2 regions of the Robertmurraya sp. FSL R5-0851 genome follow, and region 1 is predicted to be linked to the other one. Evidence: predicted binding sites of a transcription regulator. Region 1 holds the regulator's gene; the other holds the start of a gene.

Evidence for each region. The regulator LexA, encoded in region 1, represses DNA repair genes until DNA is damaged. The targets are predictions, from matches to a motif close to CGAACATATGTTCG.
Region 2: the regulator LexA is predicted to act here: its motif matches at 3,485-3,498, upstream of uvrB (excinuclease ABC subunit UvrB).

What each region holds. Positions count from the first base shown of each region.
Region 1 is NZ_JBBOOE010000001.1:1,680,911-1,691,380, forward strand. It holds gene miaA (tRNA (adenosine(37)-N6)-dimethylallyltransferase MiaA) at 229-1,227, shown strand; gene hfq (RNA chaperone Hfq) at 1,224-1,460, shown strand; gene spoVK (stage V sporulation protein K) at 1,664-2,605, shown strand; gene hflX (GTPase HflX) at 2,709-3,965, shown strand; gene MKX65_RS08710 (methionine gamma-lyase family protein) at 3,979-5,250, shown strand; gene MKX65_RS08715 (MerR family transcriptional regulator) at 5,386-5,793, shown strand; gene glnA (type I glutamate--ammonia ligase) at 5,829-7,163, shown strand; gene lexA (transcriptional repressor LexA) at 7,339-7,965, opposite strand; gene yneA (cell division suppressor protein YneA) at 8,120-8,434, shown strand; gene MKX65_RS08735 (YneB family resolvase-like protein) at 8,443-9,123, shown strand; gene MKX65_RS08740 (DUF896 domain-containing protein) at 9,238-9,471, shown strand; gene tkt (transketolase) at 9,631-10,470, shown strand, end outside.
Region 2 is NZ_JBBOOE010000001.1:4,156,784-4,167,253, forward strand. It holds gene uvrA (excinuclease ABC subunit UvrA) at 1-1,360, opposite strand, end outside; gene uvrB (excinuclease ABC subunit UvrB) at 1,368-3,347, opposite strand; gene MKX65_RS21370 (CsbA family protein) at 3,644-3,871, opposite strand; gene MKX65_RS21375 (alpha/beta-type small acid-soluble spore protein) at 3,985-4,266, shown strand; gene MKX65_RS21380 (putative bifunctional diguanylate cyclase/phosphodiesterase) at 4,294-6,657, opposite strand; gene MKX65_RS21385 (DoxX family protein) at 6,859-7,257, opposite strand; gene MKX65_RS21390 (MarR family transcriptional regulator) at 7,486-7,923, opposite strand; gene MKX65_RS21395 (universal stress protein) at 8,567-8,986, opposite strand; gene MKX65_RS21400 (permease) at 9,202-10,197, shown strand; gene MKX65_RS21405 (TIGR03943 family putative permease subunit) at 10,210-10,470, shown strand, end outside.

The DNA.
Region 1 (10,470 bases):
TACACTCTTCATATAAAGTAGCACGAATTTGGGGGTTCTCTGTCGATTGTTATCGAATCGTTATATAATTGTAATGAAAAAAGAAAGAAATGGAAGTGTATGACAAAGGTATAACGGGTTGAAATCTGGTTATAATGCATAGAGGCTAACCTGCTTCTAGTTTTATGTTAATGGAGTTACATGTTATACTACAAAGCATCTAAAGAAATTTGTAAAGGCAGTGTCAACATGAAACAGGAGAAGGAAAAAGTCGTCGTCCTCATTGGACCAACAGCCGTTGGGAAAACGAAGACGAGCATTGAATTAGCTAAGCGGTTTAATGGTGAAATAATTAGTGGCGACTCAATGCAAATATATAAAGAAATGAATATAGGAACAGCCAAGATTAAGCAAGAAGAAATGGAAGGAATTACTCATCATCTCATTGATATTAAGGATCCAGAAGAGACGTTTTCAGTAGCGGAGTTTCAAGAGCTTGTACGACTGAAAATTACGGAAATCACCAATCGAGGAAAGCTACCAATGATTGTTGGTGGAACGGGGTTGTACATTCAATCAGCCATCTATGACTACCAATTTTCTGATGCTCCCAATAATGAGGAACTGAGACAAAAGCTGGAAGAGCAAGTGAAGACAGATGGGGTGGAAGTTCTTCATAAGAAGTTGTCTGAAGTAGATCCAATAAGTGCTAGGCGTATACATCCAAATAACGTACGTCGTGTCATCCGTGCATTAGAGGTTTATTTAACAACAGGGCAAACATTAACAGAAATACAATCGGAGCAAGTGATTGAACCGTTGTATGATATTTCCATCATTGGGTTAACCATGGAACGTGAGCGTCTGTACGATCGTATTAATGCAAGAGTTGATGAAATGATAACTGAAGGTTTAGAAGAAGAAGTGAGAAAATTGTATGACAAAGGGCTTATGCATACACAGGCTTTACAAGCCATTGGTTATAAGGAATGGTTTCATTATTTTTCAAAAGAACAATCGCTTGAATCAACGATCGAACAATTAAAGCAGAACTCTCGACGATATGCAAAACGTCAGCTCACATGGTTCAGAAATAAAATGGATGTTACTTGGTTTGATATGACACATGTGACAAATGAGCAACAGATTCGAAAAAAAATTAAGGAAATTTCTACGTATATTGAAGGAAAGCTAAAAATAAAATCGAATACATATGAAATAGAGATAAAAGAGGAGGATTTATTATGAAGCAAGCCATTAATATCCAGGATCAATTTTTAAATCAACTTCGCAAAGACAGTACAAATTGTACGGTGTTTTTGTTGAATGGCTTCCAATTAAGAGGAACAATTAAAGGCTTTGATAACTTTACGATTCTATTTGAATGTGAAGGGAAGCAACAGCTTGTATATAAGCATGCCATTTCCACATTCTCTCCATTGCGTAATGTGCAAATTGATTTAGATGGTCAAAATCAATAATGGAACTTCATTCAAGACCCGCTTTCTTCACGGAAGCGGGTCTTTGATTTCTAAAATAAATATTTTTGAATACATATAGAGTAATCGCTTAAATAATGGGAAAAGCATGACTACTTTGAGACCATGAATATAGCTGATTATAGGCATTTGTCACAAATCATGCACCAAGCGCGTATACTGTTTTATTATGTGAGGTGAAAGCTTTGGACCAACCAATTCGAATGAAAAACAATGGACAAATCAGCATTGTCTTAAATTCACAGAAACGAAAACCCACTGTTACCGAACCATATGTGGCTCCAAAGGCCATTCCCCCTGAGCATGCAGCATTAAAGGAGATTGAGGAAGAACTTGGTGCGCTTGTTGGAATGGAAGAAATGAAGCGAATGATAAAGGAAATTTACGCATGGATATATGTGAACAAAAAAAGAGAAGCTGCTGGATTAAAAGCAGGAAAACAAGCGCTCCATATGATGTTTAAAGGCAATCCTGGAACAGGGAAAACGACGGTTGCTAGGTTGATTGGGAAGTTATTTCTACGAATGAATGTCCTAACGAAAGGTCATTTAATTGAAGCGGAACGGGCTGATCTAGTCGGTGAATACATCGGACATACTGCCCAAAAAACAAGAGATCTCGTAAAGAAGGCTCTCGGAGGGATTCTTTTTGTTGATGAAGCCTACTCTCTTGGTAGGGGTGGGGAGAAAGACTTTGGTAAAGAAGCCATTGATACACTCGTCAAACATATGGAGGATAAGCAACATGAATTCATTTTAATTTTGGCAGGGTATTCGAGAGAAATGGATGAGTTTCTCACACTCAATCCTGGATTGCATTCTCGATTTCCGCTTGTTATCGATTTTCCGGATTACAGCATTGAGCAACTTATGGAAATTGGGCAAAGAATGCTGAAGGAAAAGGAATACACCTTGAGCCATGAAGCAGAAAGAAAGCTTCGAGAACATCTCATTTGGGTGAAATCTGCGTTTAGTCCAGCTGGTTTCTCGAATGGACGATACGTAAGAAATGTACTTGAAAAATCGATTCGTGCCCAGGCAATGAGGTTGTTAATGATAAACAACTTCGATCGGCATGATTTAATGACCATACGAAGCAATGATCTTATATTTGAAGAAGATGAGTAAAAAGGGGGCAGGCTACAAGTAGCCTGCTTTATTTGTTATTAGCAAATTAGTATTAAAAACAATTATTTGGTATGATATGAAAAAAGGATAATGAGGTGATTTCTTGGATCAAAAGCATGAATATGAAAAGGTGATTCTCGTTGGTTGTCAAACGATTGAGGATGACGAAAGATTTCACTATTCGATGGAGGAACTCGCTTCTTTAACGGAGACCGCGAAAGGTACAGTACAAGCAACATTATCTCAAAAGAGAGACAGAATCCATCCATCTACATACATAGGTAAAGGGAAAGTTGAAGAGTTAAGAGCGTTAGAGGAGGAAACAGAAGCAAATATTATCATATTTAATGATGAGCTTTCGCCGAGTCAGGTACGAAATCTATCAAAAGACATCTCTGCGAGAATTATTGATCGAACGCAGTTGATTTTGGATATTTTTGCCCAACGTGCACGTTCGAAAGAAGGGAAGCTTCAAGTCGAATTGGCCCAGCTTCAATATCTACTTCCCAGATTGGGTGGGCAAGGAACACAGCTTTCTCGACTGGGTGCTGGAATAGGGACGAGAGGTCCGGGGGAAACCCAGCTTGAGACCGACCGAAGACATATTCGAAGACGAATTGACGATATTAAAGCCCAGCTCGCAGTAATCGTGCAGCATCGTGATCGATATCGTGAGCGTCGGAAAAAGAATAAAGCCTTTCAAGTGGCGCTTGTTGGATATACGAATGCGGGGAAATCGACAATTTTCAATCGCTTAACGGAAGCAGATTCGTTCGAGGAAAATCAGCTGTTTGCCACACTTGACCCTATGACGAGAAAAATGATTCTTCCAAGCGGTTTTAGTACATTACTAACAGACACGGTTGGATTTATTCAAGACCTTCCAACAACTTTGGTTGCTGCCTTTCGTTCTACCTTGGAGGAAGTACGAGAAGCAGATCTTCTTTTACACGTCGTGGATATGTCGAGTGCGGACTCATATCAGCATGAACAAACCGTACATAAGTTACTCGAGGATTTAGATATTCAGCAAATCCCACAATTGACCGTTTATAATAAGAGAGATATGAAAAATCCTGACTTTGTTCCAACTGCCAAAACGGAAACTTTGCAGATTTCTGCATTTAGTGAAGAAGATCGCTTTTTATTAAAGCAAAAAATGGAACAGGTGATTATTTCAGAAATGAAATTTTACCAAGTTGAGGTTCCTTCCACAGAAGGAAAGCTGTTAGCTCAATTAAAAAATGATACGATACTAAGGGAGCTAGCATTCGAAGAAGAAAAGGATATGTATCTATGCAAAGGATATGTACTCAATGATCACCAAATATTAGGACAAATAAATCAATACAGCATTTAGTTAGGAGAACATCATGTATCAGCATTTCACATTTGGGGAAGCATTAAAGCCGATTGTTCGGCAGGTCGAAGAGCAAATTTTTATGAAGCATCAACAAATTGACCTGACGGTGGAAGCGAATCAGTTTCGCGTTTTAGAAAGCTATCAACGTCATCAAGTAAGTGATTCACACTTTATCCCTTCAACAGGGTATGGCTATGATGATATTGGTAGAGATACTTTAGAGAAAATTTATGCCGATGTGTTTGGTGGAGAAGCAGGGCTTGTTCGTCCGCAAATCATCTCCGGGACGCATGCCATTTCCATCGCTTTATTTGGTGTGTTAAGACCAGGAGATGAGCTCTTGTACATAACGGGAAAACCGTATGATACATTGGAGGAAATAGTAGGGATTCGTGGGAATGGTGTAGGTTCATTAAAGGAATTTGGGATATCCTATCAAAGTGTGGACTTAAAAGAGGATGGACAGGTCAATTACGAATATGTAAAAACCATGATCAAACCAAATACAAAAATGATCGGTATTCAGCGTTCTAAAGGGTATGCAAATCGACCTTCTTTTACCATTGATCAAATTAGAGAAATGATTGAATTTGTTAAAAATATAAAAGAAGATGTTGTCGTATTTGTTGATAATTGTTATGGTGAATTTGTGGAGTTAATGGAGCCTTGTCATGTAGGAGCTGACTTAATGGCAGGCTCCTTAATTAAGAACCCTGGTGGGGGACTTGCCAAAACCGGTGGGTATATCGTTGGAAAAGAAAAATATGTAGAAGCATGCGCCTATAGGATGACCTCACCAGGTATCGGAGCAGAAGCGGGTGCCTCTCTTTATAGCCTTCAAGAAATGTACCAAGGTTTCTTTTTAGCTCCGCATGTGGTTGGACAAGCATTAAAGGGTGCGGTTTTTACATCAGCTATTCTTGATAGATTAGGAATGAACACAAATCCGTCCTGGGACGCAGAACGGACAGATTTAATTCAATCGGTTCAGTTTGATGACAAAGAGAAAATGATTGCCTTTTGTCAAGCTATTCAATTTGCTTCTCCTATTAATTCACATGTAACGGCATACCCGGCTTATATGCCTGGTTATGAAGATGATGTGATTATGGCTGCGGGAACATTTATTCAAGGAGCGAGCATTGAACTGAGCGCCGATGGACCGATTCGACCACCGTACGTTGCTTATGTACAAGGGGGACTAACTTATTCTCATGTGAAATTGGCCATACTGATTGCGTTGAACCGATTAGCAGAAAAACAACTAATTAGTCTCAACTAAGTAGATTATGTAGGGTATTTTAATATTTCTCTTTTTCTACAAAAATTCCATGTTATATAAACTAACATTATGTTGACAGAAAAACTGACATTTCATATAATGAAAATATGAAAGAGAGAAATGGAGGGACTACAAATGAGCGGAAGTGATATCCGTCGTTCCATGCCATTATTTCCAATTGGAATTGTGATGCAGCTTACAGAACTATCTGCAAGACAAATTCGATATTATGAAGAGCACCAATTGATCTCTCCGGCTAGAACAGAGGGAAACAGAAGAATGTTTTCTTTGAATGACATTGATCAACTTTTAGAAATAAAAGATCTGATCGAGCAAGGTGTGAATCTTGCAGGAATTAAGCAAATTTTTTCTGTGAAAGAGCAACAGGTGCTTTCAGAAGAAATGGTGAAGGAAGCAGAGAAAGCAAGACGTGATCTGTCCGATGATGAGTTACGAAAAATGTTGCGCTCAGAGCTTATGCATGCTGGCCGCTTTAATCGTTCGTCATTGCGCCAAGGTGATATGTCACGCTTTTTCCACTAATAAAAAGAGATTTACTATTCAAGGGAGGAAACAAAATGGCTAAGTTTACAAGAGATGATATTACAAGAATGGCAGAAGAACAAAATGTAAAGTTTATTCGTTTGCAATTCACTGACATCTTAGGAACTATCAAAAACGTGGAGATTCCTATCAGTCAGCTTGAAAAAGCTTTAGACAACAAAATGATGTTTGACGGTTCTTCTATCGAAGGTTTTGTTCGTATTGAAGAGTCAGACATGTACTTATATCCAGACTTAGACACATGGGTGGTTTTCCCTTGGACAGCTGAAAAAGGTAAAGTGGCACGTTTAATCTGTGACATCTACAATCCAGATGGAACTCCATTTGCAGGTGACCCACGTAACAACTTAAGAAGAATTATTAAAGAAATGCAAGACTTAGGATTTTCTGATTTCAATCTTGGACCTGAGCCAGAATTTTTCTTATTCAAGCTTGACCAAGCTGGAGAACCTACACTTGAATTAAACGACAACGGTGGATATTTCGACCTTGCTCCAACGGACCTTGGTGAAAACTGCCGTCGTGATATCGTGTTAGAGCTTGAAGAAATGGGCTTTGAAATTGAAGCATCACACCATGAGGTTGCTCCAGGACAACACGAAATCGACTTCAAATATGCTGATGCATTAAGCGCTTGTGACCAAATCCAAACGTTCAAGCTTGTTGTTAAAACAATTGCACGTAAGCACGGTCTACATGCAACATTCATGCCGAAGCCATTATTCGGAGTAAACGGTTCTGGAATGCACTGTAACGTTTCATTATTCAAAGAAGGCAAGAACGCATTCTTTGATCCAACTGGAAACCTAGAACTAAGCGACACTGCTCGTCAGTTCATCGCTGGTATCATTAAGCACGCTCCTAACTTTACAGCTGTAACGAACCCAACTGTAAACTCTTATAAGCGTTTAGTACCTGGTTACGAAGCACCTTGCTACGTTGCATGGTCTGCTAGAAACCGTTCACCGCTAATCCGTATCCCTGCATCTCGTGGAATTTCCACTCGTGTAGAAGTACGTAGCGTTGACCCTGCTGCTAACCCTTACTTAGCAATGGCTGTATTACTTGCTGCTGGTCTTGACGGAGTGAAGAACTCTTTAACACCGCCAGCTCCAGTTGACCGTAACATCTACGTTATGAACAAAGAAGAGCGTCAAGCTGTTGGTATCGAAGATCTACCAGCTACACTTGCTGCTGCTTTAGATAACTTAAAATCAGACGAAACAATGATTACCGCTCTTGGAGAGCATATCTTCGAACACTTCGTGGAAGCAAAAGAGATCGAGTGGGATATGTTCCGTACACAAGTACATCCATGGGAGCGTGAGCAATACATGTCAATGTATTAATCCTTATAAAGAAACCCTCAACACTTTCTGGTGTTGAGGGTTCTTTGTATGATTGAATGTAAATGGTGAGGTGGCGTTTATGAATAATAATCTCAATGTTCAGTCGAAGAAAGAGCTTTGATCCATTGTATGTAAAAAAAGAAAGCAAGCATTTATTGATGCTTGCTTTCCTTTATTAATGAATATGACGATATACTCCGATAACTTTTCCTAGGATAGACACATTTCGTAGGATAATTGGTGTTAGAGAAGAGTTCTCCGGCTGTAAACGAACATAATCTTTTTCTTTGAAGAATCTCTTAACTGTCGCCTCATCTTCCTCGGTCATGGCAACAACGATGTCTCCGTTATTCGCTGTTTGCTGCTGCTTCACGATCACGTAATCTCCATCAAGGATTCCAGCTTCAATCATACTGTCTCCCATAACCTCAAGCATAAATACTTGTTCATCCGCGGGGGCAAGGCGTTCCGGGAGAGGAAAATACTCTTCAACATTTTCAATAGCAGTTATAGGTATACCAGCTGTTACTTTTCCGACTACAGGAACGTTAACGATATTATATTTTGGTATATTGCTTACCACCTCATCAAGATCCAGAATCTCAATAGCTCTTGGCTTTGTTGGATCTCTTCGAATATACCCTTTGCTTTCAAGTCTAGCTAAATGGCCGTGTACGGTTGAGCTTGAAGCTAAACCAACCGCTTCCCCAATTTCACGAACGGAAGGCGGATAGCCCTTTTGCTTAACTTCTTCTTTTATATATTCTAGTATATCGACCTGACGTTTTGATAGTTTTGTCATACTTACCGCCCCTCATTGGTTAATCTTGACTATATTATAGCATGTTCTACCAGTGCATACAAACATAAGTTCGAATAATTGTTGACACAAAACAAATGTTCGGTCTATAATAATAACATAAATACGAACATACATTCTAATAGAGGTGTTTTACATGAAAACTTTATGGAACAAATATTCATATGCTATTATTCTAGTTATCTTATCTATCCTAGCGTCGATTATTTTAGTAATTTCTAGTGGTGAATCAGTTGAGGAAAAATATATGTCTGTAACGATTAATGAAGGAGAAACTCTTTGGGACCTTTGTCAAAACTACGCTGATAAGCATGCTTTGTCTGAAACAGAGTTTGTATCCTGGGTAGAAGAAATTAATGATATTAATGGGAACGTATTGTTAGTAGGTGATGAAATCTATATACCTGTAGAATTAAACGATTCCGCTGTTAGAGAGCTTGCTTCGAATTAGGAGGAAATATGAAGGCAATTATCTATTGTAGAGTAAGTACTGAAAAAGAATCACAGTACTCTTCTCTAAAAAGACAGGAAGAAGAGTTATTGAAGCTGTCAAAACAACACGACATGGAAGTTGTTGAAGTGATAAAGGAACAGGCAAGTGGTTATGACTTTGACAGAGAGGGTATTTTGCTCCTACTTTCACGATTAAAGAATGAGAAAGTAGATGCAGTCCTTATTCAAGATGAAACGAGACTTGGTAGAGGAAATGCCAAAATCGCTTTGCTTCATTGTATACTAAAGGATAACATCAAACTTTTCAGTGTCTCACATAACGGTGAGTTACAATTATCTGAATCGGATTCTATGGTATTGCAAATTGTAAGTATGGTAGAGGAATATCAGCGAAAGCTTCATAATAGTAAAATTAAAAGAGGAATGAACCGAGCTGTTCAAAACGGTTACAGACCAGAGAAAAATCTGAAAAATAACGGTGTTCATGCAGGGAGAGAGCGTATTGAAGTACCGATAACAGAGATTGTACGGTTACGAGACAATGATTTAACATTTTCGGAAATCGCTGCAACTTTAAGAGGTTTCGGCTATGAAATCTCAAAAGCTACAGTAAATCGAAGATATCTTGAATACATAGAAGAGGAAAAACATCTAAAAAATATCTCACCAAATGCTAACAAGTCATAAAAATTGTTGGCATTTTTTGTTATTCGTACCTCTTTACGCTTCTTCCTTGTCAAAGACTATATCTTTTAGTAACATGATTTCTATTGGTAAAACTAAAAGTGAAGGAGCAAAGAGATGCTACCGAAGGAAAGAATCGCTAGAATTAATGAACTAGCAAAAAAAGCAAAAGCTGAAGGGTTAACAGAAGCGGAAGCAAAGGAGCAGTCAAAGCTTCGTAGTGAATATTTACAAATATTTCGATCATCTATGCTAGGAACGCTCGAAGGTGTAAAAATTATTGATCCTTTGGGCGAGGATGTAACACCTGAAAAGCTTAAGAAACTAAAAAATAGCAAAAAACTACATTAATTTCTAAATTTATTCACCAGGAAATGATAGAATACACAGAAAATTATAAAATATGTGTTTTTTTCAAAATTTATTTAGCCAATCTGTTGTATAAATAGTAGAGCAGATATAATATTAAAAAGTGGGATTATTAGATAAAGAATAGGAAGGGTTGAAAAAATGTTTGAACAAAATGATGTACTAGCAATAAACGCAATACGTACTTTATCAATTGATGCGATTGAAAAAGCTAATTCCGGTCATCCGGGTATGCCGATGGGTGCTGCTCCAATGGCTTATACATTATGGTCGCGCTTTATGAATCATAATCCTAAAAACCCAGAGTGGTTTAACCGTGATCGTTTTGTTTTATCTGCAGGGCATGGTTCTGCATTGCTGTATAGTCTTCTTCACTTATCAGGCTATGACGTAACGATGGATGATCTTAAGAGCTTCCGTCAATGGGGAAGTAAAACTCCAGGTCATCCTGAATTTGGACATACACCAGGTATAGATGCAACCACTGGACCACTAGGGCAAGGAATTGCAATGGCAGTTGGTATGGCGATGGCTGAAAGACATTTAGCTGCTACTTATAACAAAGGTAACTACAATGTAGTAGATCATTATACATATAGCATTTGTGGTGACGGAGACTTAATGGAAGGTGTTTCTGCTGAAGCTGCTTCACTTGCAGGACATTTAAAACTTGGTCGTCTAGTTGTATTATATGATTCAAATGATATCTCTCTTGATGGTGACTTAGACCGTTCATTCTCTGAAAGTGTTGAAAAACGTTTTGATTCATATGGATGGCAATACATTCGTGTAGAGGATGGAAATAACCTTGAGGAAATTGCAAAAGCAATTGAAGATGCTCAAGGTGATCAACACCGTCCTACACTAATTGAAGTAAAAACTGTAATCGGTTATGGTTCACCAAACAAATCTGGTAAATCAGATGTTCATGGTGCCCCACTTGGAGCAAATGAATTAAAGCTAACGAAAGAAGCTTACCAA
Region 2 (10,470 bases), 2.5 Mb from region 1:
TTGTTTCTTTTTCCGTTAAGTCGAGATGGTCAAAGAAATGATGAGCTTCTTGAATCGAGAAGGACGTCACTTTACCGATATGATGGTTGTTAATTAACACCGCTAATGTTTCCTTCTTTAAGCGGTTACCTTTACAAGTAGGACAGTGATGTTGAGCCATGTACTTTTCCATTTGCTCACGAATAAAATCAGAGCTTGTCTCCTTGTAACGACGCTCCACATTTCGAATGACACCTTCGAATTGGATATAGCCTTCACGGATTTGACCAAAGTCATTTTCGTAACGGAAGTATATATCATCTTCTTTTGATCCAAATAGTACATTTTCAAATAAATGCTTTGGAATATCCTTCACAGGAATATCCATATCAATTCCAAAGTGGTTACAAACGGCTTCTAAAAGCTGCGGGTAGTACTGAGAGCTTGTCGGCTCCCATGGTGCGATGGCATGCTGTTTTAATGATAACTCCTTATTCGGAACAACAAGGTCCACATCCACTTCGAGCTTTGATCCTAATCCATCACAGTCAGGACAGGCTCCGAACGGACTGTTAAACGAGAACATCCGAGGTTCAAGCTCCGTGATTGAGAAGCCACATAGTGGACAGGCATGGTGTTCGCTAAATAATAGCTCCTCTTCGCCGATCACATCAATAATTACTTTTCCTTCCCCAAGACCAAGAGCGGTTTCAAGCGAATCAGCGAGACGGGCAGTGACTCCCTCCTTGACGACGATTCGGTCAACTACCACTTCTATCGTATGCTTCTTGTTTTTCTCCAGCTCAATTTCGTCTGAAAGATCGAGCATTTCTCCGTCCACACGAACGCGAACAAAGCCCTGCTTTTTAATATCCTCAAAAACCTTTACATGTGTCCCTTTGCGACCTGCAACAATCGGGGCCAGTACTTGGAGCTTTGTTCGTTCAGGATATTCCATAATTCGGTCGACCATTTGCTCGATCGTTTGTGAGCTAATTTCAATCCCGTGATTCGGGCAGGTTGGTCGGCCTACTCTCGCATATAATAATCGTAAATAATCATAAATCTCCGTGACCGTTCCTACCGTCGAACGAGGATTACGACTCGTTGTCTTCTGATCAATTGAAATAGCAGGGGAAAGTCCTTCAATGGTATCCACATCCGGCTTATCCATCTGTCCTAAAAACTGTCTTGCGTACGCAGATAATGATTCTACATAGCGCCTTTGCCCCTCAGCATAAATCGTATCGAATGCTAGAGAGGATTTCCCCGACCCTGAAAGTCCTGTCAGTACGACGAGCTTATCTCGCGGAATGGTCACGTCGATATTTTTTAAATTATGAGCTCTAGCCCCTTTAACTATGAGCTTTTCCATTGCCATTGGTTCGTCATCCTTCCGCTTTCAACTCTAATATTAAATCGCGAAGCTCTGCCGCTCTCTCGAAGTTTAGCGCCTTAGCAGCTTCTTTCATTTCCTTCTCCATATTCTCAATCAGCTTATCACGCTCTTTTTTCGTAAGCTTTGTAAGCTTTTCTGTTGTCTTATACTCTGCTTCGTCCTCAGCCGCATGTGTGGCACGAATCGCATCTCTTATATCTTTTTGGATCGTCATCGGTGTGATTCCATGCTTTTCATTGTACTCTTCTTGAATGGCGCGACGACGTTTCGTTTCTGAAATTGCAAGCTCCATCGAGTTTGTCATTCGATCTGCATACATAACGACATGACCGCGGGAATTACGCGCTGCGCGACCAATGGTTTGGATCAACGAACGTTCTGAACGTAGGAAGCCTTCCTTGTCAGCATCCAAAATAGCTACTAACGAAACCTCTGGGATATCCAGTCCTTCTCTTAACAAGTTAATCCCTATGAGAACATCATATTTCCCTAGTCGAAGCTCACGAATGATCTCTATTCTTTCAAGTGTTTTTACCTCAGAGTGTAGATATTGTACCTTGATACCGATTTCTTTCAAGTAATCTGTTAAATCCTCGGACATCTTTTTTGTTAACGTTGTGACAAGAACCCGTTCATTCCTCTTAATCCGCTCATGAATTTCGCCGATGAGGTCATCAATTTGTCCTTCAATCGGACGAACATCGATCGTTGGATCCAGCAATCCTGTGGGACGAATGATTTGTTGAACCATTTCTGGCGTGTGTTCAAGCTCATATGGTCCCGGTGTTGCGGAAACAAACACAATTTGATTGATCTTCTCCTCAAATTCTGTAAATGTTAACGGTCGGTTATCCATCGCTGATGGCAGACGGAACCCATGATCCACTAGAACCTGCTTACGCGCTTGGTCGCCGTTAAACATTCCACGAACTTGCGGAAGCGTAACATGCGACTCGTCGATGACAATTAAGAAGTCTTCTGGAAAATAATCGATTAAGGTATACGGTGTTGACCCAGGAGGTCTTAGAGTTAGATGGCGGGAGTAGTTCTCAATTCCCGAACAGAACCCCATCTCCCGCATCATTTCTAAATCATAACGTGTTCGTTGCTCTAATCGCTGTGCCTCCAGAAGCTTTCCGTTTTCACGCATGTACGCTAAACGTTCTTCAAGCTCTTTTTCGATATTTTCAATGGCAACAAGGAGCTTTTCTTCACGTGTAACGAAGTGGGATGCCGGGAAAATAGCCACATGTTCTCTTTCTCCAAGAATCTCCCCTGTTAATGCATCCACCTCTCGAATCCGATCAATTTCATCCCCAAATAGCTCCACACGCAAGCAATGCTCATCACGTGAAGCCGGGAAAATCTCGACCACATCGCCACGAACACGGAATGTTCCGCGCTGAAAGTTAATATCATTTCTTTCATATTGAATATCTACTAAGCGATGCAAGAGCTGATTTCGCTCAATTTCCATCCCCGTTCTTAGTGACAGCACAAGCTCTCGATATTCCTCAGGAGAACCGAGACCGTAGATGCAAGAAACACTCGCAATGATGATGACATCTTTTCTCTCAAACAATGAGGATGTAGCCGAGTGACGAAGTTTATCAATTTCGTCATTGATGCTAGCATCTTTTTCGATAAACGTATCCGTTGAAGGAACATATGCTTCTGGCTGATAATAATCGTAATAGCTAACAAAATACTCGACGGCATTATCCGGAAAAAACTCCTTAAACTCACTATAGAGTTGGCCAGCAAGCGTTTTATTATGAGCGATCACCAGTGTCGGCTTATTCACTTCTTTAATCACATTGGAGATCGTGAATGTTTTTCCAGTTCCTGTTGCTCCGAGCAACGTTTGACGTTTTTCACCGTTATGTATTCCATCAGCAATCCTTTGAATGGCTGCAGGCTGATCTCCTTGTGGTGAGTATTTTGAGACTAATTCAAATTGGTCCTTCACAAGTACTCCTCCTATTAAAAGCATCAATTAGAATTTCATCTATAGTAACTAGCTGCGACGGACCTTGCTGAGCAAATATCCTATATTTTCATATTAATCATTCTACCACAAACCAGGGAAAACAAACCAATAATATACGAACAAATATTCGATGTTTTTTCTTTTTTTTCCATGAAGTCTGTCAGTCTCAGTCGAAAAAAGGTCAATCAAACGTTTGATTGAATTGACCCAAACACCCTCTATAAGTAAAAAGCGCATAAAAAAACTTGTCGAAAATTTCATCGACAAGCTTCTACCTACGATCGTTTTTTTGCCCTCTCTCGAACCGTTTTCGAGTACGCAAACCCAACCGTTAATGATAATGCATCTACAATAATGAGCGCTAAGGAATCGGTATAACCCTTATAAACCGATGCAGCTATTAGTGCAACTGTAAGCAATAAACCAATCACATGGCTGTATGTAACTCTTGTAAAAAAAATAACGAGAGCACCAGGGATAAAAAGACCCAATACATATTTCATCTCGTTCAACCCCTCTTTGTTATATTTCTAGAATATATGGTCAACCCCGGTTGCACAAGTATTTCACATAAGGAAAGTACATACTAAGAAAAAATGAAAGGGGTATGACGAATATGGCTAGAAAAAGACGCCCATTAATTCCAGAGGCTAGAGAGGCATTAGATTCGTTAAAAGCAGATGTCATGAAACAAAAGGGATACGAAGTGTCTAAGGATAACCCGGACCAGGTTAAATACGAAGTGGCAGCGGATATGCAGATTCCTCTAAGTAGAGGTAATAACGGAAATTTAACCTCCCATAAAGCAGGCAAGATCGGTGGTCAAATCGGTGGAAATATGGTCAAAGAAATGGTCCGACTTGCACAAGAAAGAATGAGAAATCAATCGGCTGACTAATAAAAAATGCCTCTAAATGAGGCATTTTTAGCTAGCAGCACCGTATTTCGTTAAAATATCTTCATAATTCGAACGCTCGACTGGAGGGGAGTAGAAATAACCTTGCACCTCGAAGCAATTCATGTTTTGTAGAAAACCGATTTGATTCGACGTTTCCACACCTTCAGCAATCACCTTTAAATTTAGGTTATGTGACATAGAAATGATAGCAGAAATGATTTCTTTATTGCTTTCATAATCAGCGATGAAGGATTGATCAATTTTCAAACGATCAACAGATAGCTTTTGTAAATAACTTAAGGAGCTATACCCTGTTCCAAAATCATCCACACTGATCTCAACCCCGACTTCTCTTAGCGCAAGCAGGTTTCGATTAACTCGTTCCTCTCCGCGCATAATAACACTTTCGGTAATTTCAATCTCGATATCACTGCCATCGATCTCATAAGCGGCTAAATTTTTAATGATAAAATCAACAAAGTCTTCTTGGTAAAAATGAATAACGGATATATTAATAGAAGTTCTTGGAACCGGCATCCCTTTCCTCTTCCATTCACCAATCGTATCAAATACTTCCGTAATCACAAATCTCTCAAGATCAATGATTAAATTGCTTTCTTCAGCGATAGGAATAAACTTACTTGGTGGAATAAATCCGCTCTCTTCATGTTCCCAACGAATGAGTGCTTCTGACCCAACCAATTGGTTTGAACCGGTATCAAATTTCGGTTGATAATACACCGTTAGCTTGCGATTCGCTATATCTCTGCGAAGTTCACTTTCTATCTTGATTTTATTAAGTGATTGCTCCTTCATCGTCGCCTCATACACAACATATCGATTGGAGCCTTGATTTTTCGCTCGATACATCGCTAGGTCGGCTGCCTTTAATAAATCCAGAATCGACTCTCCGTCTTTTGGAAAATGAGCTACACCGATGCTCGCTGTAAGCAGGAAATCAAAGCCATCAAGGACTATCGGGGTACGAAAGCCTTCTATTATTTTCTGTGCAATCTCATCATAGTTTGCTGGATAAGGAAGAAGTACCGCAAACTCATCTCCACCAAGCCTTGCAATCGTACAATTTTTAGGCATGAGCTCCTCAAGCTTTTTCCCCGTTTCTTGAAGAATTTTATCACCGAAAAAATGACCAAACGTATCATTAATACGTTTAAATCGATCAAAATCAATATAAAAAAGATAAAAAGGTTTATTTTCCCCAATCGCCTCTGTTGCCACTTTTTCAAGCTTCCGTTTATTCGGTAAACTAGTTAAATCATCGTGATAGGCCAGGTAGTGAATCGTTTCCTCCGCCTGCGTTTTTTCCGTGATATCTCGAACAACTCCGTATACGCCAATCAGTTCCTCTTTCACGATGATTCGAACAGGCGTAATTCTTACATCAATAAAAAAGCCATCTCGATGTCGAAGTTTTACTTCAACCGATTGAATTTTCCCTTGTCGAAAGCTTTGTATATAGCCATTAATTTCCTCTTCGTCATAAATTAAAAGCTCTTTGAAATGCAACCCCTTAATGGCTTTTTGATCATACCCTGTTAGCTCAAAGGCCTCCTTATTCGCATGCAAGATGTTCCCTGACAAGCTCACCGCAAATACAGCATCAGGATTATGATTAAATAAGGATAAATACGACTGAATGTTTCGCATTAATAATCGTTCACCAAACAAGTCAGGTACAAGCATTAAGGCGAGATTTGTAATGACACTATATGTAAAAGGTAATAGCATGATCAATGGATTTGTATTACCCACACTAATTTCTTCAAGATTCAGCATGGATACAACAACCATAAAAGGTATTCCTGCAAAAGCAGCTCCACCAAGAATACTACCAACAAGCTTCCATCGAGACAGAAATTGATAAACATCTGAATTCGTTATTTGAATAAGAAAGCGAAGCAAGGAAAACATCGTTGCTAATGTTAGAGACACAGTCATAGTTGCAAGAACAGGCTTTATATCTAGATGGTCCGAGTATAGAAGATAAAAACCAAGGCTAAGTGTACTTAAAATACAAAGCGTCGTGAATATTCCTGCAAATAGGTATTGAATGGAGCTATTTAATCGCTGTCTTGTTACACCTAGAGCGATTATAGATCCGATGAAGCAAAAGTAAAAACTTAATTGAAAGTATAGATTGATATTCCCTGTAGAGTAGGGTAAATCTATTGAGAAACAAACCAATAATAACGCTAACCATAAAGTAAACCCTAACATTAAGGCGTATAATAATCTTCTTGTAAACGTATAATTTTCTAGCTTCATCCGTCGACAAAATTCTGCCCCTAATGTACAGCATATTATCGAAATGAAGATAGCAATCAACACATCGCTTAAATTGAACACATAAAATGTGGCAGACCCAAGCAAAGTAACCCCTCATCCCAGAGCAAAATTCAGTAGACTGCTCAATTCCGTCCTACTATGGACTCCATTTTACCATGATTCGACACTAATATCCTACTATTTTCGCAGGTTAAAAGGATTATTTATCCGGTCAATGAATAAAAGACCCACCTATTGCGAGGAGGGTCTTTATCTTGTATTTATGATTCTCAAAATCGAGATAATTTAGAAAATAAATGCGTCGATTGCATATGCTCCTGGACCTGTTAATGCAACACCAATGGCTACCACTAATAATGTTACGTTGTATTCATATCCGTTTGCTGTTGACCATAATCCATTAGCAGCATGAACTTTTACAATTGCCATGACCATAGTTGCAGCAATAAGTAGGCCTGCAAGTGGAGTTAAGAATCCAGCAGCAAAGAATAATCCTCCTACCAACTCAGCTAACCCAGCAAGAAGAGCCATTGTTACACCTGGCTTTAATCCAAGTGACTCCATCCAGCCTCCTGTCCCTTTCAGTCCGTAACCACCGAACCAACCAAATAATTTTTGTGCACCATGACCAATGAATAATAAACCGATAACGACACGAATCAATAATAATCCTAAATCTAACATGTTGTAATTCCTCCTAGTTGTTTGTTAAGGCTCTTTTCTAAAACATTGTTGCTATAAATACACTTTTTAGGAAATTAACTATATGTTTCAACAGCCAATCAGAATTTTTTCATCCTTAGAAAAGAGCTACTCTCCAAATAGATTAATAAACACACCGTTACACGTGGAAAAATCCGGCATTTGGGAGGGTTTTTCCAACAAAGACAATCTTTACGTAAACAGCCTTTGTTAATTTGAATGTTCTTCTACTTTCATCTTCGTTTTTCTTAGTACATCTATTAAACTGTTTACCTCATGACGATCTAATGAAGCAAACATGGAATCAATCAGTACTTGATGCTCCGGAATAAGGACATCCATTAATTTTCTCCCTTTATCCGATAAAGAAATATGAATAGCTCGTCGATCTCCTGGACAAATATTTCGCTCTAAAAAACCCTTTTGTACTAGCTTATCAACTACATACGTCATTGACCCGCTAGCCACAAGAATACTGCTACCAACTTGATGAATCGTCTGAGTCCCCTGATGGTATAAAACTTCAAGAACAGAAAACTCAGTCACGCTTAAATCATGCTTTGCCACATTTGCCTTTATACATTCTTGAATCGCTTTTGTTGTTTGCATGAGTAGCAGATACGGTTCGTTAGAACAAATCTTATCCATATGATCACCTCCTTGCTTTTATCTCTGATTCAAATATCTTGAATATGAGATAATAATATTATGAATTCGAGATATTGTCAATGGTTAAGTATCAGTTTTTTTGTAGTGGTAATTTACCTTGATGAAATGTTGATGAATGGGTTTTGTTAAATATGAGACTAAAGCATCTTAGCATTTGTATACCCGCTCAAGGTTTACAGAGTGCTCACGGGCACCTATGTATCTGTTTGGTTACCATTCCCTTGCTTTTCTAGGGCTCACGGGCACCTAAGCACCTGTTTGGTTACCATTCCCTTGCTTTTCTAGGGCTCACGGGCACCTAAGTACTTGTTTGGTTACCGTTCCCTTGTTTTTCTAGGGCTCACGGGCACCTAAGTACTGTTTGGTTACCGTTCCCTTGTTTTTCTAGGGCTTACGGGCACCTAAGTACTTGTTTGGTTACCGTTCCCTTGTTTTTCTAGGGCTCACGGGCACCTAAGCACCTGTTTGGTTACCGTTCCCTTGCTTTTTCTAGGGCTCACGGGCACCTAAGTACCTGTTTGGTTACCGTTCCCTTGCTTTTTCTAGGGCCCGCGGGCACCTAAGTACCTGTTTGATTACTGTCTAATAATTTTTCGAAGGCAGCATACGGAATGCTTGATGTTCATTTCACGATTAACACCGGACAGTTTGCTCGTTTGGCTACTTTATGACTCACACTACCTAGTACAAATTCCTGCAAGCCACTTAACCCTCTGCTACCTATCACAATAATATCCGCATGGTGACTGTTTGCATATTCAACAATCGCCGGCCCTGGATCACCTTGGAGAATCGTGACCTTGTAGGAAACCTCATAGGTTCTGGCCATTTTCTCGACTTCTCTTATTCGTTCCTTGCGTTTACCATCTAAATCGGCTGAGTTCCAGTGACTCAGCACGTCAGATTTCACTTTATCAGCATCAACGACAAATACAATCTCTACTAAAGACCCTGGACTGCAACTAGCAATATGCATCGCGTTTTCAGCTGCTCTTTTTGCATGATCCGATCCGTCGGTGGCTAGGATGATATTTTTATACAATCGATGACCTCCTACTTTTGAAAAAATAGTCTAATATGTTAATTATGCGTGAACTGCCCCATTCACGCAGTGATGTTCCTCACCGCACCCTCTCATTCATTCACATTTGAGTCTTCCTGAAAAAGAGAGACATATTCCCATGTACAAGCCCATATAGTTTAAGGTAGAATATAAAACGTAATTGTTACGGTTTAACCAATACATAGGAGGGACATATGAATCGAATTGTTCGAACGAACTTGGTTGATATTACCGGATTGATTTTATTAGCAGCCGCTTTTCTTTTACTAACTTTAAAATTAGACGTTGGGGACGTTCTTCCCTCCTCATTTTTAAATCTTAATACCATTTTTATAAGTATATTAATTGAAGCATTTCCTTTTGTGCTTATCGGCGTTTTGATTGCTGGTGTGATTCAAATCTTTGTAACCGAAGAACATATTCAGCGGTGGATTCCCCAAAGCAGGACGAAGGCGATTATCATGAGTTGTGTGGTCGGTGCCTTGTTTCCTGCATGCGAATGTGGAATTGTACCGATTGTTAGACGACTGGTTGCAAAAGGGGTTCCTCTATATGCAGCCATTGGTTTCATGCTAACGGGACCACTTATTAACCCGATCGTAATTGCCTCCACGTATATGGCGTTTGGAAATAACGCGTCCATAGCTGGTTGGAGAATGGGACTTGGATTTGCCGTTGCTCTTATTGTTGCGTTTTCAGTGAGCTTTTTCTTCCGAGGACATCAATTTAAGCAGGCACTTGTAAGTACACAAACCATCTCTGCAAGTAGAAAAAAAGAACCTTTGACCCAGCGTTTTTTCTCGATGCTTACCCACTCCATTGATGAATTTTTCGATATGGCGAAGTTTTTAATTTTTGGAGCATTTCTTGCTGCAGCTGTACAAACGTATATGCCAGCAAAATCCTTATTAGAAGCAGGAGATGGACCTTTTTCCTCCATCGCTGTCATGATGGGTCTTGCCTATGTATTATCTCTTTGTTCGGAAGCAGATGCTTTTATCGGTTCATCCTTTAATAGTATTTTTCCAACACCATCTGTCCTAGCGTTTCTTATTTTCGGACCGATGATTGATTTAAAAAACACACTTATGATGTTAAGTGTTTTCCGTGCAAAATTTGTATTTAGTGTATTGTTCTTTGTAGCAACAACTGTATTTCTATCCACTGTGCTCGTGCAGAGCTTTTTATAAGGAGGGATTTAGGTGGTCTTCCAAACCCAACAAGCCGTACGTGCAGCGATTTTGCTTCTATTCACGGTGTTAATTTTTAAATTTCACTATACTGGTGAGATTACTATGTTTATTAATCCGAAATACATCGGACTCAGTCAGATCGCGTCTGTTCTGTTCCTAATCTTGTTCTTCATCCAAATTACACGTATTTGGGAGAAAAAGACTCATCACCATCATCATGACCATGAGTGTAGCCATCATCATGACTGTGATCATAACCATGACCATGGA